Regions from separate parts of the Rothia sp. P6271 genome, predicted to be linked through region 2. Evidence: predicted binding sites of a transcription regulator. Region 2 holds the regulator's gene; the other holds the start of a gene.
The links. Region 2 encodes HspR, which represses chaperone genes until heat shock. Its sites were predicted from a motif close to AAGTTGAGTCNNNNNGACTCAACTT; they were not measured.
Positions count from the first base shown of each region.

Region 1: a site for HspR is predicted at 1,950-1,974, ahead of clpB (ATP-dependent chaperone ClpB). Genes of this name have one in related genera too.

Region 1 is NZ_JBLXXV010000001.1:375,128-379,322, reverse strand. Features, by position in the region: gene ACN08X_RS01725 (Dps family protein) at 1-460, opposite strand, end outside; gene ACN08X_RS01720 (HAD family hydrolase) at 575-1,240, opposite strand; gene ACN08X_RS01715 (hypothetical protein) at 1,587-1,892, shown strand; gene clpB (ATP-dependent chaperone ClpB) at 2,046-4,195, shown strand, end outside.
Region 2 is NZ_JBLXXV010000005.1:17,320-21,514, reverse strand. Features, by position in the region: gene trmB (tRNA (guanosine(46)-N7)-methyltransferase TrmB) at 1-409, shown strand, start outside; gene ACN08X_RS05140 (alanine/glycine:cation symporter family protein) at 585-2,033, opposite strand; gene ACN08X_RS05135 (heat shock protein transcriptional repressor HspR) at 2,290-2,715, opposite strand; gene ACN08X_RS05130 (DnaJ C-terminal domain-containing protein) at 2,718-3,671, opposite strand; gene ACN08X_RS05125 (nucleotide exchange factor GrpE) at 3,855-4,195, opposite strand, start outside.

The DNA.
Region 1 (4,195 bases), on a different contig from region 2:
ACCACTGGAACTTTTCGAGTTCTGCGGTCTGAGAGATGAGCAAATCTTCGGTGACGGGGTCGATGTCTGCGACCTTTGCGATGGCTACGCGGTGGTCTTCAATGATGCGGGTGTATACCTCGTTGAGTGCGCGGAGGTGATCAAGCGCCTTAGCGCGGCCGAGGGGGTATTCTTCCCAGGTGCGCTGTTCGGTGAGGTCTCCGGCTAGTCCGTTAGGTGCTACTCCGAGAGTTGCCATGCGTTCTGCAATGTCATCTGCGTAGGTGCGTACGAGGGATACCTGTGGGTCAATCATTTCGTGAACACCGATGAAAGATGGTCCGACAACGTTCCAGTGAGCGTGCTTGAGTACGAGTTGGAGGTCGTTCATTGCGTGGAGGCGCATCTGGAGGAGTTCTCCGACCTGATGTCCTGAGTTCTCGGTGATTCCTGGTACGGTAAATGATGCAGTGTTTGCCATTGTTGTTGCCTTCCTGTGTATTTGTGATGTTCTGTGAAGTGTTGGGTAAATGTGGGATTTCCAACGCTTCGTTATTACGAATATATCAAGAATAGAAGGCCCTTGCAAGCTTTATTATGAATTACTCAAAATAAGGATGTCCTTAAGAGATAGGTTAGCATGGCTAACCTTAGTCGTCCCTTTGGTTTCAATAACATCTATCTCACCTGGGACAATAACAACTTTCATGCCTGCAGATAGTGCACTTTGAACACCTGAAGGAGAGTCTTCCACCGCCACGCAACGCTGAGGATTAACGCCGAGTTGCTTTGCGGCCTGCAGATAAGGCTCAGGGTGTGGCTTTGGGTTGGTAACTTGTTGATCACCAATAATTACTGAAAAAGTTTCGGGGGATAAGCTGGCAGTATGCTCTGCTACTTTAGTGATGGCATTGGTGACAATGCCGACGGGAATGTTCGCCTTGCGAAGTTCTTGAAGAACCTCTGGTATTCCAGGAATTAAAGAAATGGTATGAGTCTCTAAAATTGTTTCAGCCTGCTTCTGAAGCTCTGCTTTCATTTCTTGAAGCTCTAGAGGTACGCCGTTTTCTTGTAATCGAATCAAAGAAGCGTCAATAGATTTTCCTAAGCAATCGGCGGTATCTTGTGCCGTCCAAAAAGCGTGATGTTCTTGTGCTATTGCTTGCTTGGCTTGTTCCCAGATGGGTTCGGTGTCTACAAGTGTCCCATCGTGGTCAAAGAAAACAGCTTCGGGTGGTGTTAGATATTGTGTATCGCTCATACGTTTACTCTATCGGAGGTTGCCTTGAAGTGTGTTGCACCATGAGTTGTTCGTCTTTGAGGGCTGTGTGTTTTAAGATGGAATAGTGACTGCAACACCCTCCAATGAGAATACTTTGATAAGGCATCAGAGCGTTTTTGGGCGTCTCGTATATAGGCTGTCTGTGCCTGGTGCTTTCTTGAGCGCCTTATGGGTTAGTTTTGGGAGAATCCTTTTTGACGCACAAGGCGAACTGACGTGGATTTTTGCTATAAGTATCACCCCTAGTCTTTTGGTTATTCTGCTGTGCGGGTGTTATTGGGGTTATCGTGACGCTTGTAGGTATTCAAATGGGCGTTCCTTGCCTGTGTCTTTAGCTTATATGCATTGCCTTACGTGGTTTTGGGCTTTTACTTTTGGGGTGTTGTGTCCTGATCGGCGTGATGGGAAAACAATCTCTGCGCTCTCTCAAATATTTGGCGAACACTACGTTGGGCTGGCTGCTGGTTTTGGTAACACTGCTGGAATCCTGACTTTTGTGAGTGCCTTCGCAGTCTTTTTTCTTGCGCTGAATTATTGCCGGCATTCTGCGAAACTGAGTGCGGGTATTACCGAAGAAGATGAAGAGCGGATAGCTCGCGAGTCTAGCGACTATGAGTTTCTTGAATCATAGTCTTTTGTATCTGTAAATATTTTTAAAACGTTTTTTCTGGGAAGTATTGCATAAACTAAGTTGAGCGTTGTAGACTCAAGTTAGTTGAACCGGGTATCGTTAATGGACTGCTCGGACATCATAAAACAGCACACGACACAGAAAGGACACTATATGAACATGCAATTAACAAGCGCATCAGAAGAACTGCTCAACCAAGCAAATAGCTACGCTCAAACTCTCAAAAACCCATCAATAGAGCCAGAACATCTACTAAAAGCGATGCTAGATACTCGCCAGAGCCTCGCCGCAGCAACACTTAAAGTTGCAGGGGTAAACCTCGACGAACTATCTGAAAAAGTCTCCGCACAGATTAAAACTCTTCCTGCAACTTCTGGAGCAACAGTTGCAAAACCCCAAATAAGCCAAGACATTCTCCACGCACTAGAAAATGCCCAAACGCAAGCGCAAAAACTTGGAGATAGCTATATCTCTACAGAAATCATCTTGCTAGGAATCGCTCAGGGACAAAACGCCGCAGCCACACTCCTAAAAAATAACGGAGCTACAGCACAAACCATTGAAGGAATCATCCCCAACATACGAGGAGGTAAAAAAGTGGATACTCCAAACCCCGAAGGAACTTTTCAAGCCCTGGAAAAGTACGGAACAGACCTCACAGCCATAGCACGAAGCGGAAAACTCGACCCCGTCATCGGACGCGACAGCGAAATACGACGAGTCGTACAAGTACTCTCACGACGCACTAAAAATAACCCCGTACTCATCGGCGAACCTGGCGTCGGAAAAACCGCAGTCGTTGAAGGACTTGCACAACGCATGGTCTCAGGAGACGTCCCCGAATCTTTACGCGGAAAGACACTCATCTCCCTCGACCTAGGATCCATGGTCGCAGGAGCAAAATATCGTGGAGAATTTGAAGAACGACTCAAAGCAGTTCTTGACGAAATCAAAAACTCCCAAGGCCAAATCATCACTTTCATCGACGAAATACATACTGTCGTCGGCGCCGGAGCATCTGAAGGGTCCATGGACGCCGGAAACATGCTCAAACCTATGCTTGCTCGCGGAGAACTTCGACTCATCGGTGCAACCACCCTAGACGAGTACCGCCAGAACATCGAAAAAGACGCTGCCTTAGAACGCCGATTCCAGCAAGTATACGTAGGCGAACCCAGCGTCGAAGACACCATCGGTATCTTGCGTGGACTCAAAGAACGCTACGAAGCACACCACAAAGTAGCCATCGCAGACTCCGCACTCGTTGCCGCCGCAAACCTCTCGCAACGCTATATCCCATCACGCCAATTACCAGATAAGGCCATCGACCTCATCGACGAAGCCGCATCACGGTTACGTATGGAAATTGACTCAGCTCCAGAAGAGATTGACGCTTTACGCAGAGCCGTAGACCGTATGACCATGGAAGAACTTGCCCTCGCCAAAGAAAAAGACGAGGCCTCCAAAGAACGCCTCGAAGCGCTACGAGCTGATATGGCAGATAAGCAAGAAGAACTCCGCGAACTCAATATGCGCTGGGAAGCAGAGAAAGCCGGTCTGAACCGCGTCGGAGACATCAAAAATAGCATCGACGAGCTACGCTCCCGTGCCGAAGTCGCCCAACGTGAAGGAAACTTGGCCGAAGCATCACGCCTTCTTTACGGGGAAATTCCTGCCCTCGAAAAAGAACTAACTGATGCTCAACAAGCAGAAGACCGAGTCCGCGAAGAATCTATGATTTCAGAAGAAGTCACAGCAGAAGACATCGCCGAAGTCATCAGCGCATGGACAGGTATCCCCGCAGGGAAAATGCTCCAAGGCGAAAGCGAAAAACTACTCAACATGGAAAGCGAACTCGGCAAGCGCCTCATCGGACAACACCAAGCTGTTCAAGCTGTTGCTGACGCGGTACGCCGTTCACGTGCTGGTATTAGCGACCCTGACCGCCCCATCGGTTCATTCCTTTTCTTAGGCCCAACCGGTGTAGGTAAAACAGAGCTCGCCAAATCACTTGCACAATTCCAATTTGACGACGAACGCGCGCTGATTCGCATCGACATGTCTGAATACGCTGAAAAGCATGCCGTATCACGACTAGTCGGAGCTCCTCCCGGATACGTCGGATACGAAGAAGGCGGACAACTCACCGAAGCAGTACGCCGTCGCCCGTACTCTGTTGTACTCCTCGACGAGGTAGAGAAAGCCCATCCAGAAGTGTTTGACATCCTCCTTCAAGTTCTTGACGATGGACGTCTAACAGACGGACAAGGCCGCACCGTGGACTTCCGAAACGTTATCCTCAT
Region 2 (4,195 bases):
GGAGAATATCCGTGTAGCGCAGGCTAATGCTCCAGAGCTTTTAGAGAACATGTTGGAGCCAGCTTCTGTCGATGAGTTGTGGGTGTTTTTCCCTGATCCTTGGCATAAGACTCGTCATCATAAGCGCCGTCTTATTAGTACAGAATTTGCCCATAAGGTTGCACGCGTGTTGAAATCTGGTGCAACTTGGCGTTTAGCAACTGACTGGGAAGAATACGCTATTGTAATGCGTGACGTGCTCGACGCTCATCCCGATTTTGTTAATGCGCATCGTGGCGAGGGTGCAACGGAGGAAGACCCGCAAGGCGGTTGGGCGCCGCGTTGGGAGGGTCGAGTGCTAACGAGTTTTGAACGTAAGGCTCGCGAAGCTGGCCGTGGAGCACATGATTTGACCTATATTCGTCGATAGATGAAAAAATGTTGGTAGGTTTAAACTACGTTTGTAGCAGGTGTTATGTCTCTGAGTAAGCGGCAGTGAACATAGCTACGTTATGGGGCGGGGCGGAATACAAAACTGTATTCCGCCCCGCCCCATGTGATAGGTGTTCGTCAAAGAAAGCACTTACACAATGCTTGTTAGACGGTTAGCGTCCGGTCTTCTCGTAAGAATCAATCGCACCGTCATGGCCTTCCATGAACTGGTCGATTTCTTCTTTCGTTGCTGTCAGGTGAGGATCATTCTTCAAATACCAGCGAGTCTCACGAACAATCAGACCTGAGAGGAGGAGCAAACCAATCAAGTTTGGAATAGCCATTAGACCATTAGCAATATCTGAGAATGTCCATACAGTCGTTAGTTCAACAGTGCATCCGATGAAAACTATGGCCGAGAAAAATACACGGTAAGGTAGCACACCAGAACGGCCTAAGATACGTTCGATACAACGTTCCCCGTAGTATGCCCACCCAAGAATTGTAGAGTACGCAAAAAGTACCAGACCGATGGTGACGATCCAACCACCAATCGGACCAATTTCTTGGCTAAATGCCCAGTTCGTCATCGTAGAAGCAGAAATTAGTTCGCCGTTCTCGCTCTGATGCCAAGCACCGGTAATAATCAAAACGAGACCGGTACATGTCACCACAATAATCGTGTCGATAAAGGTCTGTGTCATGGAGACCATGCCTTGACGTACAGGGTGAGTTGTCTGCGCAGCGGAAGCAGCAATAGCAGCAGAACCCATGCCGGATTCGTTCGAGAAAATGCCACGAGCTACACCGTACTGAATTGCGTAGATGAGTGCTGAACCTGCAAAACCGCCTACAGCAGAAGTGCCGGTAAATGCCTCTGAAAAGACTGTAGCGAATGCTTCAGGAATCTGCCCTAGGTGTGTTCCTAAAATGTATAGAGCGCCACCGACGTAGAAGATAATCATGACGGGAACGAAAGCGGAGGTAACTTTACCAATGGATTTGATGCCTCCGAGGAGTACGAAGAGCGTCAAGAGCGCCAAGATTGTGCCGGTAAAGCCAACAGGAACGTTAAAAGTGGTGTATAGGTTACCGGCGATTGAATTACCTTGGGTCATGTTACCGATGCCGAAAGAGGCAATTACCGCAGCGATTGCAAAGAATATTGCAAGAGATTTGCCGAGCGCTCCACCAATACCACGTTCAAGGTAGTATTGTGGTCCACCGTTGACTTCACCTTTTGAGTCGTGGGTGCGGAAACGTACACCAAGAAACGCCTCAGAGTATTTAGAGGCCATACCGAAAATAGCGGTGACCCACATCCAGAAGAGAGCACCTGGACCGCCAATAGAAATAGCTGTTGCTACGCCTACGATGTTACCGGTACCAACTGTTGCAGCAAGAGCAGTAGTTAGTGCCTGAAATTGAGAGATGTCTCCACCTTGTGCGTCAGCATCTTTACGGTCAACAAACGCTAGACGGTTCGCCACAATGAGTTTGGTCAGTTGGATGAATCCGAGGCGAATACTCAGATAAATACCTGTACCTAGAAGTAAAGGGATGAGGACGAAGGGCCCCCAAATAAAAGAGGAAATCGCCCCGAGGACGTCGTCGATGTTCATATGCGTTCCTTGTTGTTTTCGCCCGTTGCGAGCGGTTTCCTAGCAGATGTGTGGTGTTGCAGATAGTGTTGTTCCTTGTTGAGAGAAACCACAGCTACTGCTTGAAAGCACAGCTTACGTGACGGGCGACACTATATGCAACTATGTCCACCAAGTAAGACGACAAGCAGAGCATAGAAAAATCTGCCGTACCCATTCAACAGAACAAACCTGTTAAGAATAGATACGGCAGAACCTTTATCCATAAAATATGTAGTTATCGAGGCTGATAGAGCACCATAGCTCGAGAACGAGCGTGGGCAGACGGGCGTTTACCACGAGGAACCCTCACGATGTCGCCAGAAACGCCAGCAGCAAAGACGCGAGAGGACTCCCCTAATCGAGTCTTCGCTGTTGCAAGCTCTTGACGTAGAGACTCTATCTCGTAACGCAAGGTCTCTACTTCAGATTCAAGCCCCATAATACGGCGAATGCCTTCAAGAGAAACACCGTCTTGAGATAGCTGCTGAATCTCTTGCAGCTTCGCCACATCTCGTGCTGAGTATCGACGAGCACGTCCCGGCGCACGCTGAGGCTGAACTAAACCCAGACGGTCATATTGACGCAAGGTTTGAGGGTGCATCCCTGCAAGCTCAGCTGCCACTGAAATAACAAAAACCGGTTGATCTGCTGATAAACCCATACTTACTCAGCTGCTTTCCGTAGAAATTCGTCTCGTACAGTATCGTCATCTGCAGCAGCAAGGAACGTATCAAAAGCTTCTTGCGCCTGTTCAGAAAGATTCTGAGGAAGATGAATTTCTGGAATAACCATCAGATGACCTGCCCCGGTTTTAGAGGGGAATCCATAGCCTTTAGCACGAAGTTTTACACCGGAAGAAGAACCAGCAGCCAAACGGAGTTTAACAGTCTTACCAGAAGGGGTGGGGACGCTAAGAATAGTTCCTTGAACAGCTTCTTTAATGCTGATAGGAATATGGACAATCACATCATTGCCTTCACGCGTAAAGACGGGATGTTTACGAACCTTAACGACAACCGTCAAATCGCCAGCTCCACCAGGACCGGTGTGCCCCTTACCGCGCAACTTAATTTTTTGTCCATCTTTAATGCCAGCAGGAATACGAGCTTTAGCTTCAGAGCCATCTGGACGAATAACAGAAGCAGTCGTTCCTCGATAAGCATCAGCAAAAGAAATGGTGACACTTGTTTGAGCGTCTTGACCTTTAGGCGCAGGCTGAGAAAAACCACCGAAACCGCCGGCAGAAGCACCCCCAAAACCTCCACCTCCGAAAAGACCACCCAATAGATCTTCGAGATTAACGTTACTGGAGGTCGAAGTGCTACTGAAACCTCCGGGGAATCCAGAACCTCCGGGGAATCCTCCCCCACCAAAACCAGCGGCACCGTATGTGCGAATCTGGTCATATTCTTCACGCTGTTTCTTATCAGAAAGAACATCATACGCTTCAGATACTTCTTTAAATTTTTTCTCAGCTACAGTATCTCCAGGGTTCTGATCTGGATGATATTTACGTGCTAATTTTCGATATGCCTTTTTAATGTCAGCATCGCTCGCTTTCTCAGAGACGCCCAGCACCTTGTAGAAGTCTTGATGAAGCCAATTTTCGCTAGCCATGTTTTGACGCCTCCTTTCAAAAGCGTTCCTTAAGTTCTCTTAAAATCTATATAACAAGAGGCAGTTAATCCCTCTCTGTCAGAGGCACGTTCCTGCCATATCAGGTACGGTACAGAGGAGTAAATCCCCTAAGTATAGTGCAGGCGGACCCGCTGATTCGAGCCCGCCTACACTTTTATCTATTTACATTGCTGCCGCAACAGCAACCTGTGCAGTTCGCACAATTCGATCATTCACACGATACCCATGTCGCAACACCATTGCTACATGGTCTTCTGGAATGTCCTCAGAAGGCTGCTGCAGAACAGCTTCGTGAACCTTCGGGTCGAACTTATCGCCGACAGCACCATAACGTTCCATACCCTGCTTACCAAGAGTTTCCTCTAGCTTATTAGCGATGGCAGCAAACGGGCCTTCTTCAAGGTCACCATGCTGACGAGCTGCATCGATATCATCAATGACTGGCAGCAAAGCAGATACCACATCAGAGATAACAAACTGACGCAACTGTTCCTTCTCTTTTG